Regions from separate parts of the Mycobacterium sp. DL440 genome, predicted to be linked through region 1. Evidence: predicted binding sites of a transcription regulator. Region 1 holds the regulator's gene; the other holds the start of a gene.
What was found. Region 1 encodes HspR, which represses chaperone genes until heat shock. Its sites were predicted from a motif close to ANNTGAGTNNNNNNNACTCANNT; they were not measured.
Positions count from the first base shown of each region.

Region 2: the regulator HspR is predicted to act here: its motif matches at 3,197-3,219, upstream of lon (endopeptidase La).

Region 1 covers NZ_CP050191.1:6,011,100-6,019,080, reverse strand. Annotated here, with positions in the region: gene HBE63_RS29270 (TetR family transcriptional regulator) at 1-601, opposite strand, end outside; partial or broken gene HBE63_RS29265 (ABC transporter permease) at 702-1,735, shown strand; gene HBE63_RS29260 (FAD-binding oxidoreductase) at 1,722-2,888, shown strand; gene HBE63_RS29255 (aldose 1-epimerase) at 2,907-3,809, shown strand; gene HBE63_RS29250 (heat shock protein transcriptional repressor HspR) at 3,878-4,267, opposite strand; gene dnaJ (molecular chaperone DnaJ) at 4,264-5,430, opposite strand; gene grpE (nucleotide exchange factor GrpE) at 5,468-6,109, opposite strand; gene dnaK (molecular chaperone DnaK) at 6,106-7,962, opposite strand.
Region 2 covers NZ_CP050191.1:2,651,187-2,659,167, forward strand. Annotated here, with positions in the region: gene cycA (D-serine/D-alanine/glycine transporter) at 1-247, opposite strand, end outside; partial or broken gene HBE63_RS12845 (glycerol acyltransferase) at 310-651, opposite strand; gene lon (endopeptidase La) at 857-3,184, opposite strand; gene HBE63_RS12855 (NADP-dependent oxidoreductase) at 3,428-4,354, shown strand; gene HBE63_RS12860 (hypothetical protein) at 4,387-4,587, shown strand; gene HBE63_RS12865 (molybdopterin-dependent oxidoreductase) at 4,574-6,121, opposite strand; gene HBE63_RS12870 (esterase family protein) at 6,199-7,194, opposite strand; gene HBE63_RS12875 (DUF1810 family protein) at 7,322-7,669, shown strand; gene HBE63_RS12880 (alpha-amylase family glycosyl hydrolase) at 7,653-7,981, opposite strand, start outside.

The sequences.
Region 1 (7,981 bases):
CATCGGCGGTGAGGTAGCGGGTCACCGTCGGCGCGAGCAGTCGCACGATGTCTTCACCGTCGAGTGTCGCCAACGGCGGGACCTCCATCACGTAGCGCAGCATCGCGGTACCGACCAGGCTCGACGCGGCGAGCATGGCCCGCAGCCGAGCCTGCTCACCGCCACCCAGTACGCCTGACACCGCGGCGAGCACGTAATCCTGCATGAACGTTCGAAATGCCACGTGCGCATCGGAATTCGATGTCGCGGACTGCAGCATGACCCGCATGCTGGCTGCGGTGTCCTGCGATTCCCACATCTTCAGATAGACGCGGACCATTCGTTCACCGATCTCCCCCTCCGGCCCTTCCAGAGCCGCCACCAGCACGTCGGGATCGAGGATCAGCCGCAGGGACTCCCGGAACAGGTCGGCCTTCGACCCGAACAGATAGAGCACCATCGACGCGTCGACGTTCGCGTCCGACGCAATCCCGCGCAGTGTCGTCTTCTCGTAGCCCTCGGCCGCGAAACGCAGCTTGGCTGCCGCCAGCACGGCGTCGCGAGACACCGGGTCGCCCTGGCGACGCCCTCGGCGCGTAGCAGTTTTCCCAGGTGAAGCCATACGTCGACATTATCATTTCAACACCTATTGAAATCTTGCCTCTGCAGGGCTTACTCTCACCTCAACCGATTAATTCAACAGTGGATGAAAAGAGGAAACGATGCTCTCGACACAGATGCCCACGGCCGTCCGTCACGCAGCACCCGAACACGCGCCACCCGCCACCCTGCGCGCCATGGGCATCGTCTCCGCGCTGACCGTCGCGATCGCAATCGTGGCCATCGCCTTCGCCCTGCCGGCATCACGGTCCAAGCCCCATAACGTCCCGATCGGTGCGGCCGGACCCCAGGCCGCCACCAGCCAGATCGCCGAGCGCCTCGAACAGCAGGCCCCCGGCGCGTTCAAGCTCACCTACTACCCCGGTGAGGCCGCCCTGCGTGAGGCAATACTCAACCGAAACCTCTACGGCGGCATCGCCTTCGGCCCTGAAAGCCCGACCCTGCGACCGCCACCGGAGGCAGCCCGGCCGTCGCCCAACTGCTCACCCAGATCGGTAGCGGCATCGCTGCACACTCAGGAGTCGCCCTGCACACCGAGGACCTTGCCCCGCCCACCAACCAGGATCCGCGCGGGACCGGGCTGGCCGCCTCCGCCCTGCCGATCACACTGGCCGGCATATTGCCTGCCGTGGCCCTCACCCTGATGTTGCGCCGCGAGGTGTGGACCCGCCTGACCGCCACCATCGTGTTCGCCGCGGTCGCAGGCACCACCGTCGCGGCCCTACTCCAGTACGTATTCGGCTCGATCGACTCGAACTTGTGGGGCGTGGCCGCGGGGCTGACCTTGGGGATCGCCGCCGCCGGATTGCTAATGCTCGGCCTGGGATCGCTGTTCGGCAAGGTCGGACTGGGCGTGGGCGCGGCGTTGGCCCTACTGCTCGGCAACCCGCTGTCCGGGCTGACCTCTGCACCGGAAATGCTGCCGTCCGACTGGGGCCAGCTCGGCCAGCTGCTGCCGCAGGGCGCCACTGCCACCCTGCTGCGGTCCACCGCCTACTTCGACGGAGCCGGCGCCGACACCGCGATCATCGTGCTCAGTTGCTGGGCGATCGTCGGGCTGATGTTGCTGATCAGCGCCGCTTTGCGGCGGCCGGGCCGTACCGCGCCTATGATGCAGCTCCGTGGGACTCGATGACCGTGACGCGCTGCAGACACTGCAGAACGCCGTCGACCCCGAGCAGGGTGCAGCGCCCCTGATCCGCGATTTCTACACCCGGTGGTTCGCCACCGACCTCTCCGCCCGCGATCTGTTCCCCCCCGATATGGACACCCAGCGTGATGTCTTCGGACGCGCCCTGACCTGGCTGTTCGGAGAGTTGATCGCCCAGCGCGCCGAGGAGCCGGTGGCGTTCCTGGCCCAGCTCGGCAGAGACCACCGCAAATATGGGGTGACGCAGAGCCATTACGACTCCATGCACGATGCGCTGTACAACGCGCTGCATGACCACCTCGTGTCCGACTGGCATGACGCCCTGGCCGAAGCTACCCGCGATGCCGTGGCCCTGATCATCGGCGTGATGCGCGGCGCGGCCGACGCCGAGGAATCCCCGGCCTACTGTGACGGCACCGTCATCGAACACCACCGGGTCACCCGCGACGTCTCGGTGATCCGGCTGCAGCTCGACCAGGCGCTGTTCTACCACCCCGGCCAGTACGTCACCGTCCAGGTGCCCCAATGGCCGCGGCGGTGGCGCTACCTGAGCCCGGCCATTCCCTCCGACCGCTCCGGAGCCATCGAGTTCCACATCCGGTCTGTCCCGGGCGGCATGGTGAGCACCGCCGTCGTCGCCGAGACCAAGATCGGGGACCGCTGGCGGCTGTCCAGCCCGCACGGCGGGTTGCATGTCGATCGCGACGGCGAAGATGTGCTGATGGTGGCCGGCAGCACGGGCCTGGCCCCCCTGCGCAACATCATCATGGACATGACGTTGCACGGCGAGAACCCCCGCGTGCACCTGTTCTTCGGTGGCCGCTATCCGTGCGACCTGTACGACCTGAAAACGCTGTGGCACATCGCCTCGACAAATCCGTGGCTGTCAGTGACCCCGGTATCCGAGTACAGCACCGATCCCCCCTGGGCCGGTCAGTATCCCGATGTCCGCCCGCCGCGAGGGCTACACGTGCGCCAGACCGGCACGCTGGCGGAGGTGGTGACGAAATTCGGCAATTGGGGCGATCGGCAGATCCTGGTCTGCGGTGGACCGGACATGGTCACTGCCACCAAGGCCGCCCTGGTCGAGCGAGGCGCGCCGGCCGACCGCATCCAGCACGACCCGCTGACGCGCTGAGGGTGCCAGACTGGCGCCATGGCCGAGGTTCAACCAGTCACCTTGTCTGACCCGTCGTCGTCGCTGACGGCCACCTACGTTCCGGGCGCGGGGATGGTCTGTACGTCGTTGGCCGACGGCGGCGTCGAATACCTCGGCCAGCGGCGCGGGTTGCAGGCCTACCTCACCGACGGCAAGACGATGGGCATCCCGATCCTCTATCCGTGGGCAAATCGCCTGGGCGCCAACGAATACCGGGTCGCGGACACGGTGGTGGACGTGACCCCCGGGGCGAACGGGGTACGGGGCGACGCGCACGGGGCGCCAATCCACGGTGTGCTCGCCGCCAACCCGGACTGGCAGTTGAGCGCGCAGTCCGAGAACACGCTCGTGGCATCGCTGGACTGGGATACCGACCCACGGCTGCTGGCGACGTTCCCCTTCCCCCACCGCCTCACGATGGCGGTGACGCTCGCCGACCGGACCCTCACCGTGGCCACCACCGTGACGCCAACTGCTCGACAACACGTCCCGCTGTGCTACGGCTATCACCCCTACGTGACGATTCCCGGTGTGCCGCGCGAGGATTGGCAGTTGCAGACCCCCGCGATGCGGCATCTGCTCGTGGATGACCGAGGCCTTCCCACCCAAGCATCCGAGGAGTGGCCGGCAGGAGCGAAGCGCCTGGGCAGCACCGAGCTCGACGACGGATTCGACGATGTCGGCGAAGGCGCGGTGTTCACGCTGACCGGCGGGGCGCAGCGGGTGGAGGTCAGTTTCGGCCAGGGCTACAGCGCTGCGCAACTCTTCGCTCCGCTCAGCGACAGCGTGGTGGGCATCGAGCCGATGGCCGCCCCGACCGACGCGCTACGCCGCGGGAATTACAAAATGGCCGCCCCCGGAAGTCCGGAGACGGCCACCTTTTCGATCAATATCGGCTAACGCGCGCCGCACCTACGGCAGATGTCGCCGCCGGGCGGCTCTACGGCAGATGTCGCCGCCGGGCGGCCCTACGGCAGATGTCGCCGCCGGGCGGCTCCGGGCTGCCACAGGACCACCGCTTTGGACGCCACCGACACCTCATGACGCTGGTTGGCACTGAGTTGCTCGACCTGTTGGTTCAACTCGGATAGCCGAGTGCGCAGTGCATCAACCTGATTGGTGAGTTCGATGATGCGCTTGATCCCGGCCAGGTTGACGCCCTCGTCCTGTGACAACCGCTGCACCTCACGGAGCAGGTCGACGTCACGCTCGGAGTAGCGGCGCCCGCCGCCGGAACTGCGCTGCGGGCTGACCAGGCCGAGCCGGTCGTATGTGCGCAGGGTCTGCGCGTGCATACCGGCCAGCTCGGCGGCCACCGAGATCAAGAACGTGCGGGCTTCGTCTTTGCGCTGGCTCATATGTTGCCTGCCCATCCGGCCCGCGGATCGAATCCGCTGGCCCGTTCGGCTTTCGCATACGCCTCCAGCGCTTCTGCCGCTTCACCTTCCAGGTTCGGCGGCACTGCAACCTTCACCGTGACCAGCAGGTCACCGTGGCCGCCGGAGCGTTTCGGTACCCCGCGTCCGCGCACCCGCAGGATCCGGCCGTCGGAGGTGCCCTTGGGCACGCGCACACCGACCTTGCCGTCCAGGGTGGGAACGGAAAGCGTTGTCCCGAGCGCCAATTCGTGGAAGCTGACCGGAACGCTGACCGTCAGGTCGTCGCCGTCACGCCCGAACACCTTGTCCGGACGCACATGCACGGTGACATAGAGGTCGCCCGAGGGCGCACCCCGTAGCCCGGCCTCACCCTGGCCGGCCAGCCGGATGCGCTGACCGTCCTGGACGCCCGGTGGGATCCGCACGTTGATCGTGCGGGTTCGGGTGGTGACGCCGGTGCCCTGACATTCGGCGCAGGGGTGCTCGATGATCGAGCCGCTGCCCCGGCATTCGGTGCAGGGCTCGGAGAATCCGAACGCCCCCTGGTTGCGGTTGACCACACCGGAGCCGTTGCAGTTCGGGCACACCTTCGGGCTGGTGCCCGGCCGCGCACCGCTGCCATGGCAGTTGGTGCACGGTGCCGGGCTGGTCAGCCGCAGCGGCATGGCCACGCCCTTGGTGGCTTCCAGGAAGGACAGCTCGGTTTCGGTTTCCAGGTCGTTGCCCCGGCGGGGCCGGCTCGGGCGTGGTTGCGCACCGCGCCCGAACAGCCCGCCGAAAAGGTCACCGATGTTGGCGCCGCCGCTCTGGCCGGCCGCGTCGAACAGGTCCCCCAGGTTGAATTCGGCTCCGTCGGAACCGAATCCGCCACTGAAGTTCCCGCCCTGGTCGAACCGACGTCCACCCCCGGCGAACAACCGACGGGTCTCGTCATACTCCTTGCGCTTCGCGGGGTCCGAGAGAACACTGTTCGCCTCGGAAACCGCCTTGAACCGCTCGGCCGCTCCCGCATCGGGATTGCGGTCGGGATGCAGTTCGGAGGCCAGTTTCCGGTAGGCCTTCTTGATCTCGTCGGCGCTGGCGTCAGAGGAGACGCCGAGTTCTTTATAGAAGTCCTTCTCGACCCACTCGCGTTGGGCCATGCGCCACCTCCTTACCTCTTCTCTCTAGTTGGTTGGACTAATTGTCTGATTCTGCGGCCTGATCGCCGGCGGTGTCAGCGTTATCCGCTGCCCCCGACGGGGAATCAGTGCCGGCTTCCGCCTCGGGCACGGTATCGACCACGCCGACGAGGGCGTGCCTGACCACCTGGTCGCCGATCCGGTATCCCCGGCGCATCACGGTCCCGACGACGGGGTGGGTGCCCTCGCCCTCGTGCTGTACGGCTTCGTGCAGCGAGGGGTCGAACTCGTCTCCCTCGGCGCCGAACCCGGAAAGGCCCTGTCCTTCAAGGGCACCGACGAGTTTGTCGGCAACCGACTTGAGCGGCCCGGATTCCAGGTCACCGTGGCTGCGGGCCCGGTCCAGGTCGTCGAGCACTCCCAGCAACTGGGTGATCACGGTGGCCTTGGCCCGGTCGGCGGTGACCTGCTGATCACGCAGGGCCCGCTTGCGGTAGTTGTCGTATTCGGCCTTCACGCGTTGCAGCGTGGCCTTGAGCTCGGCAACCTCGTCGCTGTCGCTCGCCGGCGCACCGGCATCGGAGGCGGCGGGCGCCGGCCCACCAGGGGCCGGCGCCTGCTCACGAACCTCACCGGTGTCGGGATCGATGCGCCGTTTGTCGGTGATGGTCACCGGCTCGTGCGAATCGTTCTCGGTCACTTGGTCTCCTGATCATCGTCGACAACCTCGGCGTCCACCACGTTGTCGTCCGCGGCGGCGGCACCCGAATCGGGTCCACCGGCAGCCTGCTCAGCCTGGGTGGCCTCGTAGATCGCCTGGCCCAGACCCTGCGACTCGACACCGAGCTTCTCCATGGCGTCCTTGATCGCGGAGATGTCGGAGCCTTCCAGCGCCGTCTTGGCCTCGGCGATCGCGCCGTCGACCTTGGTCAAGGTGTCCTCGGGAACCTTCGACCCGCCCTCGGCCTCACGCTGTTCCTTGACGAACTTCTCCGTCTGGTAGACCAGCGACTCGGCCTGGTTGCGGACGTCAGCCTCTTCGCGACGCTTCTTGTCCTCGTCGGCGTGCGCCTCGGCGTCCTTGATCATCCGGTCGATCTCTTCCTTGGACAGGCCGGAGCCTTCCTGGATCTTGATCGTGTTTTCCTTGCCGGTGCCCTTGTCCTTGGCGGTGACGTGCACGATGCCGTTCGCGTCGATGTCGAAGGTGACCTCGATCTGCGGCACGCCGCGGGGGGCCGGCGGGATACCGGTCAGCTCGAAGGAGCCGAGCAGCTTGTTGTGCGAAGCGATTTCGCGCTCACCCTGGAAGACCTGGATCTGCACCGACGGCTGGTTGTCGTCAGCGGTGGTGAAGGTCTCCGACCGCTTGGTGGGGATGGTGGTGTTGCGCTCGATGAGCTTGGTCATCACGCCACCCTTGGTTTCGATACCGAGGGACAGCGGGGTGACGTCAAGCAGCAGAACGTCTTTCACCTCGCCCTTGAGCACACCGGCCTGCAGCGCAGCACCCACCGCGACAACCTCGTCGGGGTTGACGCCCTTGTTGGGCTCCTTGCCGCCGGTCATTTCCTTGACCAGGTCGGTCACGGCGGGCATGCGGGTGGAGCCACCCACCAGCACCACGTGGTCGATCTCGCCGACCGAGATGCCGGCGTCCTTGATCACCGACTGGAACGGCTGACGGGTGCGGTCCAGTAGATCCTGAGTGATCTTCTGGAACTCGGCGCGGGTCAGCTGCTCGTCGAGGAACAGCGGGTTCTTGTCGGCGTCGACGGTGATGTAGGGCAGGTTGATCGAGGTGCTCTGCGAGGAGCTGAGTTCGATCTTGGCCTTCTCGGCAGCCTCACGCAGCCGCTGCATGGCCATCTTGTCCTTGGTCAGGTCGATGCCGCTGGTGGCCTTGAACTTGTCGACCAGCCACTCGACGATCCGGTCGTCCCAGTCGTCGCCACCGAGGTGGTTGTCACCGGAGGTGGCACGCACCTCGACGACACCGTCGCCGATCTCCAGCAGCGAGACGTCGAACGTGCCGCCACCGAGGTCGAAGACCAGGATGGTCTGTTCCTTGCTGCCCTTGTCCAGGCCGTAGGCCAGGGCGGCCGCGGTCGGCTCGTTGACGATGCGCAGCACGTTCATGCCGGCGATCTGCCCGGCTTCCTTGGTTGCCTGACGCTGAGCGTCGTTGAAGTACGCCGGCACGGTGATGACCGCGTCGGTGATGTCCTCACCGAGGTAGGCCTCGGCATCACGCTTCAGCTTCATCAGCACACGTGCGCTGATCTCCTGCGCCGTGTAGTTCTTGCCGTCGATCTCGACGGCCCAATCGGTGCCCATATGGCGCTTGACCGAACGGATGGTCCGGTCGACGTTGGTCACTGCCTGGTTCTTGGCGGGCTGACCGACCAGCACCTCGCCGTTGCGCGCGAATGCGACGACGGACGGGGTGGTCCGGGAGCCCTCTGAGTTTGCGACGACGACGGGGTCGCCGCCTTCCAGGACCGCCACGCATGAGTTGGTGGTCCCGAGGTCGATACCGACCGCACGAGCCATGGTGTTGCCTCCTGATAGA
Region 2 (7,981 bases), 3.0 Mb from region 1:
AATCCGCGAACGACTTGTAATGCAGGTTGGACAGCAGCAATTCGCCCATGGCCCGCATGACGAAGAACAGCATGAAGCCGATGATCATGTAGACGAAGAGCACCGACGGGCCGGCCAGCGAAATGGTCTTGCCGGAACCCATGAACAGGCCCGTTCCGATCGCTCCGCCGATCGCGATCAGCTGGATGTGCCGGTTCGACAGCTGACGGGAAAGGTGCCGTTCGTCCGTGGATGTATCTGACGTCACACCGTGAAGGATTGCAGGCGGGGAGATGACGGCTGCAGCCAGCCCGGCAATTTCCTCGGCTGCTAACCCAATATCGGGAACCGGCGATGTGAGGCGAGCCGGTTCAGGGCCGTCTGCATGACTTCTCGGATATGCGAGTCGACGACGCCGACATCGGGATCGGCGCCGAACCGTGCGGTGATGTCGATCGGAGGCAGGACCTCGGTGACGACTTTGGTCGGCAGGGGCAGGTTGGGCGGCACGATCGGGACCCCGGCGGCGAGCGCGGTGCGGACGTATCCGGTTCGCCCGTTGAAGTCGATGGTGTTCGCCTCGGCGGTGGGGCGGTAGGCGTCGTAATCCCCGCCGGGAAACACCAGTACGACCGCGCCGGAATGCAGGGCCGCCGCGGCGTTCTCACCACTTCGCGATCGGACCCGCCAACGACTTCACCTGCTGTGTGACGACAGCGTCCCATTGGTCGAGCTCGGTTTCGTCCATGGGCGCTCCCGTCGTTGGGTCGGACAAGGGGTACCCAGGCTGCTGTCCGTCGTATCGCCCTCACACCAAGACGTCCGCCGTGATGACTTCGGGCGTCACCACGGCGGACGTCTGTCGGCGCAGCGGTTGTTACGCGGCGGCCGTCGCCGCCTCTCGGGCCGGCTCCAGCGCCGCCACGAGGATGTCGGCCACGTCGGTCATGGGCCGAACGTCGAGCACCGCCAGCACTTCAGTGGGCACGTCGTCCAGATCGGGTTCGTTGCGCGCCGGGATGAACACCGTCCTCAGGCCCGCACGTTGCGCCGCCAGCAGCTTCTGCTTGACGCCGCCGATCGGCAGTACCCGGCCGTTCAGCGTGACCTCACCGGTCATACCGACATCGCCGCGCACCTGTCGACCGGTGGCCATGGACACCAGTGCGGTCACCATGGTGACGCCGGCCGAAGGACCGTCCTTCGGAACCGCACCCGCGGGGACGTGCACGTGGATCTGGCGGTCCAGTGCCAACGGGTCGACGCCCAACTGCTCGGCGTGGGCCCGCACGTAGGACAGCGCGATCTGCGCCGATTCCTTCATGACGTCGCCCAGCTGACCCGTCAGCTTCAGGCTCGGTTCGCCGTCGTTCCCGTTGGCCTCGATGTAGAGCACATCGCCGCCCAGGCCCGTGACGGCCAGGCCGGTCGCCACACCCGGCACCGCGGTGCGCTCGTCGGACTCGGGGGTGAACCGTGGACGACCCAGGTACTCGACGAGATCGGGCTCGTCGATCGTGATCGGTGCACCGGCACCGGCCAGCTTCGTCGTGACCTTGCGCAGCGCCTTGGCCAGCAACCGCTCGAACTGCCGAACGCCTGGCTCGCGGGTGTAGTCCGCAGCGATCTTGCGCAACGCCGCGTCCGTCACCGCCACCTCGGAATCGGTCAGCGCCGCACGCTCGGCCTGCCGGGGCAGCAGGAAGTCCCGGGCGATGGCGACCTTGTCGTCCTCGGTGTAACCGTCGATCTGCACCAGTTCCATCCGGTCCAGCAGAGCGGACGGGATGTTCTCGATGACGTTGGCCGTCGCCAGGAACACCACGTCGGACAGGTCCAGGTCGAGATCCAGGTAATGGTCGCGGAACGTGTGGTTCTGCGCGGGATCCAGCACCTCCAGCAGTGCGGCCGCCGGATCGCCCCGGTAGTCCGAGCCCACCTTGTCGATCTCGTCCAGCAGCACAACGGGATTCATCGAACCTGCTTCGCCGATGGCCCGCACGACGCGACCCGGCAGTGCGCCGACGTAGGTACGCCGGTGGCCACGGATCTCGGCCTCGTCACGCACACCGCCCAGGGCGACGCGCACGAACTTGCGACCCAATGCGCGGGCCACGGACTCGCCCAGCGAGGTCTTGCCGACCCCGGGCGGACCGGCCAACACCATCACGGCACCCGAACCGCGACCGCCCACGACGGCCATGCCGCGCTGGGCGCGGCGGGCCCGGACGGCCAGGTATTCGACGATGCGGTCCTTGACGTCGTCCAGTCCGTGGTGGTCGGCGTCCAGAATTTCGCGAGCGCCCTTGAGGTCGGTCGAGTCCTCGGTCCGCACGTTCCACGGCAGGTCGAGCACGGTGTCCAGCCAGGTCCGGATCCAGCCGGCTTCGGGGCTCTGGTCGCTGGAGCGTTCCAGCTTGCCGACCTCACGCAGGGCGGCTTCGCGGACCTTGTCCGGCAAGTCGGCGGCCTCGACCCGCGCCCGGTAATCATCGGACCCCTCCGGTTCGCCCTCGCCGAGTTCCTTGCGGATGGCGGCCAGTTGCTGGCGCAGCAGGAATTCCTTCTGCTGCTTGTCCATCCCGGCTCGGACGTCATCGGCGATCTTGTCGTTGACCTCGACCTCGGCCAGGTGCTCGCCGGTCCACTGGATGAGGTTGCTCAGGCGCGTCGCTGTGTCCTCGGTCTCCAGGAGCTGACGCCTCTGCACGTCGGTCAGGTACGAGGCGTAGCCGGCTGTGTCGGCCAGGGCGGACGGGTCGGTGATCTTGTTGACCACGTCGACGATCTGCCAGGCTTCGCGCCGCTGCAGCATGGCCAGCAGCAGCTTTTTGTATTCGGCTGCCAGGGCCTTGGTTTCCTCGGTCGTGGAATCTGCGGTGTCGGCGGCTTCTTCCACCTCGACCCACAGGGCCGCGCCCGGTCCGGTGGTTCCGGAACCGATGTGCGCGCGGCGTTCACCCCGGACGACGGCGGCTTCCGCGCCGCCGGGCATGCGCCCGACTTGCACGATCGATGCGATCACCCCGTGGGTGGGATAGCGATCGTCCAGGCGAGGCGCGATCAGCAGCTTGCCGGATTCGCTGGCCTGAGCGGCATCGACCGCCGTGCGGGCGGCATCGTCGAGTTCGACGGGCACCACCATTCCGGGCAGCACGATCGGCTCGCTCAAGAACAGGACGGGCACTGCGATTGGTTCAGGCATCAAAACCTCCAAAGTTCAGTCTGATGCGCTCAACCTTGCTGGGGTCAGGTTTGTTCCCGGTGCATCCGGTGTTGGAGTTCGCCGTAAGTGAACGACAGTTAGGCGGCGCGTTTGTTGATCACGATGTGGATTTCGCGGGTGAGTATCCGCAGGCCGCCGGATAGCGGCGGCGCCAAGTCTCGCTGCTGGAATGTTTTCGGGGCCGGCGCGGTCGTAGGAGGTGCGGATGAAGGAGAAACGATCATGAGCAAGGCAGTGCAATTCGATGAATACGGCGAGATCGACGTCCTGCAGGTCCGTGACGTGCCGCGGCCGGTTCCGGCCGCAGGCGAGGTACTCGTGGAAGTGCGTGCCGCGGGCATCAACCCCGGCGAGGCGATGATCCGTCGTGGCGCGCTGCACGACCGGTTCCCCGCCACCTTTCCCTCAGGGCAGGGCAGCGACCTCGCGGGCGTGGTGGCTGAGCTCGGACCGGGAGTGAGTGGGTTCGACGTCGGTGACGAGGTGCTCGGATTCACCGACGAGCGCGCCAGCCATGCCGAATACGTGACCGCGCCCGCTGCCCAGCTGGCCCTCAAACCGCCCGCCTTGCCGTGGGAGGTCGCCGGATCGCTGTATGTGGTGGGTGCCACCGCCTACGCGGCGGTGCGCGCCGTGCGGCTACAACCCGGGGACACCGTGGCGATCGCGGGGGCTGCCGGTGGTGTCGGCGCCATCGCGGTGCAGCTTGCCAGGCGCGCCGGTGCCACCGTTCTCGGTGTCGCCGGATCCGCGAACGATGAGTGGCTGACAGCGCACGGCGCCATACCGGTCAATTACGGCGACGATCTGGCCGCCCGGCTCCGCGCAGCATCCCCGTCGGGTCGCGTCGACGCCTTCCTCGATTTCTTCGGCGGCGGCTACGTGAAGCTGGCCGTCGACGAGTTGGGCGTCGCTCCCGAACGCGTCGACACCATCATCGATTTCCCGGCCATCGAGGAATTCGGTGTGCAGGGTGCCGGCAATGCCGAGGGGGCGGACATCGCGATCATCACAGAGTTGGCGGAGCTCGCGGCCAACGGGGAACTTGACGTGCCAATTGCCGGAGTGTTCGCCCTCGACGATGTCCGGGCGGCGTACACCGCGCTGGAAAAGCGCCACACCAGAGGGAAATTGGTGCTGCGACCGTGACGGAAGACGTCTGCGCGACGTAGCATCCAACCATGAACAGGGGATACGTCGTGACGTTCGCGGTCGGTGGGATCGTGGCGCTGTTCGGCCTCATCTGGGCGCTGCAGGGATTCGGTGTGTTGCAGGGCAGTCCGATGAGCAACACCGTCACCTGGTCGGTCATCGGCCCGATCACCGCGGTGGTCGGCGTCGTGATCGCGGCATTCAGCTGGCGCAGACTCAGGCGACGGTGAAGTTCACCGAATGCCAACCGGTGGCGCCGTCGGGCACGGTAGGGGCCTCGTCTGACGTCTGTACCGCTCCGGTGTTGTCGGTGGCCCGCACCGCGATGGTGTGGTTGCCCGGGCCGGCCGCCTGCCAGGGCAAGCTCCACAGCCGCCACGTCTGGTCGGAATAAGCGGCGCCGAGCTGCGCGGGTTGCCATGGGCCGTCGTCGATTCGGACCTCGACGCCCCTTACGCCGCGATTCTGCGCCCAGGCCACACCACCGAACGTGGTCGGGCCCGCCGCCACCCGCTGACCTCGCTTCGGTACGTCGATGCGCGACTCGGTCTTGATCGGGCCCCGCGCGGCCCAGCCCTGTCTGGTCCAGTACGCCTCGGCCCGGTCGAAGCGGGTCAATTCCAGGTCGGTGACCCACTTGGTGGCCGACACGTAGCCGTAGAGTCCGGCCACCACCAACCTGGCCGGGTAGCCGTGCTCAACGGGAAGCGGCTGCCCGTTGAGGCCGATGGCCAGCATCGCGTCGCGGCCATCGTTGAGGGCGTCGACCGGGGTGCCCACGGTGAATCCGTCCACTGAGGTCGACAACAACATGTCCGCACCCGGGTCCACGGCCGCCGCGCGTAGCAGGTCGGTAAGTCGATACCCGGTCCACAACCCATTCGAGATCAGGTCGCCACCAACCGGATTCGATACACAGGTCAGCGTTACGACCTTCTCGACGGCTTCGAACTGGGCCAGATCGTCGAAACTGTAGGTGATCTCGCGGCCCACCATGCCGTGAATGCGCAGCCGCCAGGTGTCACGACTCAGCTGCGGAACGCTGAGCGCGGTGTCCACCCGGTAGAAGTCAGCGCCGTCGGTGATGAAACTCGGCAACGCAACGTTTTTCGGCTGGGCTTCGGACGGTATCGGGGGAGCCGGCACGCGCGGTCGAGGTATCACGGACGTGTCGCGTTCCGCCGCGACCGAACTGGTCACCCGGCCGACAACGACACCGAGAAGTCCGGTTGCCGCCCCGAAACCGAGCAGGCCGGCGGTGGTCAACCACATCCGCCTGGTGGTGTCGACCCGCTCGGCATCGTCATCCGGGGTGGTCCAGAGACGCTGTACGAACAGGCGCAGTACTGCCACCCCACATGCGGTGCCCACCACCGTGGGAACGACGTCGAGCGTTGTTGCGCCGGGCCGCGAGAGCACGGCCGCGCAAGCGATCAGTCCGGCGGCGACGAAGATCGCGCTGCCGGTCGGGCGGTGCCGGGTTTCATATGTCGCGGCGAGGGCGGCGGTGGTGGCGATCACCACCAGCACGACGACGGCGAGGAACAGCTTGTCCAGGCTGCCCAGGGCTTGAATCACCCATTCCTTGACCGGACCTGGTGTCAGGTCCACGATCGCCGATCCGACAGCGTTGCGCGGATCGGCCGGTGCCCCAAACGGAATGCTGAGGAGTTGAGCGATGCCGAGAGAGACCGCGGCGGCAGCAATCCCGCCGAGCATCCGTGCGTTCGGCGAAGAACTCGACGAGGACGAGGACTGAGCCATCGTCACCAACGTACCCCGCGCACAAGGCAGGGAGCCTGCCGTTGGGGTGACGACAGGCTCCCCGGGTGGGTGGATCTCTAGGTGGTGGCTTGTGCGCCGAGCACCCGCTGGATGTCGGGCTTCATCTGCTGCAACTGCTGTCCCCAGTAGCCCCAGGCGTGGGTGCCGTTCGCCGGGAAGTTGAACACCCCGTTGGTGCCGCCGGCGGCGATGTAGTTGTCGCGGAAGGTGACGTTGGTGCGCAGCGTCAGCCCTTCGAGGAACTGGGCCGCCATCAGGTTGCCGCCGTTGGTCCCGGTGTCGAGGTCCGACGGGGTACCGGTGCCGCAGTAGATCCAGATGCGGGTGTTGTTGGCGACCAACTGGTTGATGTTGACCATCGGGTCATTGCGCTTCCAGGCCGGGTCGGTCGACGGGCCCCACATGCTCTCGGCGTTGTATCCGCCGGCGTCGTTCATCGCCAGACCGATCAGCATCGGCCACCAGCCCTCGGACGGGTTCAGGAAGCCCGAAAGCGTTCCGGCATAGATGAACTGCTGCGGGTGATGGATCGCGTAGGTCAGCGCCGCGCTGCCCGCCATCGAGATTCCGACGACGGCGTTGCCGGTCTGCGACACGCCGCGGTTGGCCGCCAGCCAGGTCGGCAGTTCGCTCGTCAGGAAAGTCTCCCACTTGTAGGTGTAGTCCTGACCGTTGCCCTTCGACGGCTGGTACCAGTCGGTGTAGAAGCTGGACTGTCCGCCGACCGGCATGACCACCGACAGGCCGGAATCGTTGTACCACTCGAAAGCGGGGGTGTTGATATCCCAGCCGTTGAAGTCGTCCTGGGCGCGCAGGCCGTCAAGCAGGTAGACCGCGTGCGGTCCGCCGCCCTGGAACTGGACGCGGATGTCACGGTTCATCGACGGCGAGAACACGTCGAGGTATTCGACCGGCAGACCAGGCCGGGAGAATGCGCCAGCGGTCGCCGAACCTCCTGCGAAACCGATCAGCGCGGGCAGGGTAGCGGCTGCCATTGCCGCAGCTGCCAGTCGGCGCGTCCACGCTCCGCGAATCTTGTTGAGGAACTTCATAACGGCAACCAACCGTCCTTTCTGCACGTGTTCCAAGCAGTTTGCCGCTTGCCTCGGTAGTCAAACATGTGCCACATCAGTCACACGCGTAACAACACCGCTCGCGCTTATCGCGGTTGGCTAACGATTGGAACTCGGCGCCGAGACCGGAGTTGCCGGTGTGGTGGGCCTCGGTCGTACCTCGACGGCCGACCATTACGGCATCGGGTCCTTGCAGGAGGCCGGCGCCTACCTGGCCCACGACGTTCTGGGGCCACGGCTGTGGGAGTGTGTTCGGCTGGTTGCGCAGGTCGACGGGCGGTCGGCCGAGCAGATCCTCGGCTGGCCGGACTGCCTCAAGGTCCGCTCGTCCATGACGCTGTTCGCCGCGGCCGCCTACCCCTCCGAGCGAGCCGACTTCCAGACTGTGCTGGACAAGTTCTATGACGGTCTCGGGGATCCGCTGACCCTCGAAATACTCAGTGCGGCTGAATGATCAGCCATCCGTGCGGAGGAATCTCGGTGTGGTTGATGTCGTCCTGCGGTGGGGCGCCCGAACCCGCGATCACCCGGCCCGACGGCACCCCGAGGTCCGGTAGCGACAAGGGCAGCGGTGCGTCGTCGATGTTGAGTGCGACGATCAGGGACTCGGCGCCGGCGCCGGTCCGGTATACGTAGCCGGTGTTGGTCAGCAGTAGGGGCGCAGTCCGCGCCGTGTGCAGCCACGGATGGCGCCGGCGTAATCCGATCAGGTGCCGGTGCAGTCGCAGTGCATCCGAATCATCTGGTGCAGTGGTGAATTCCGGCC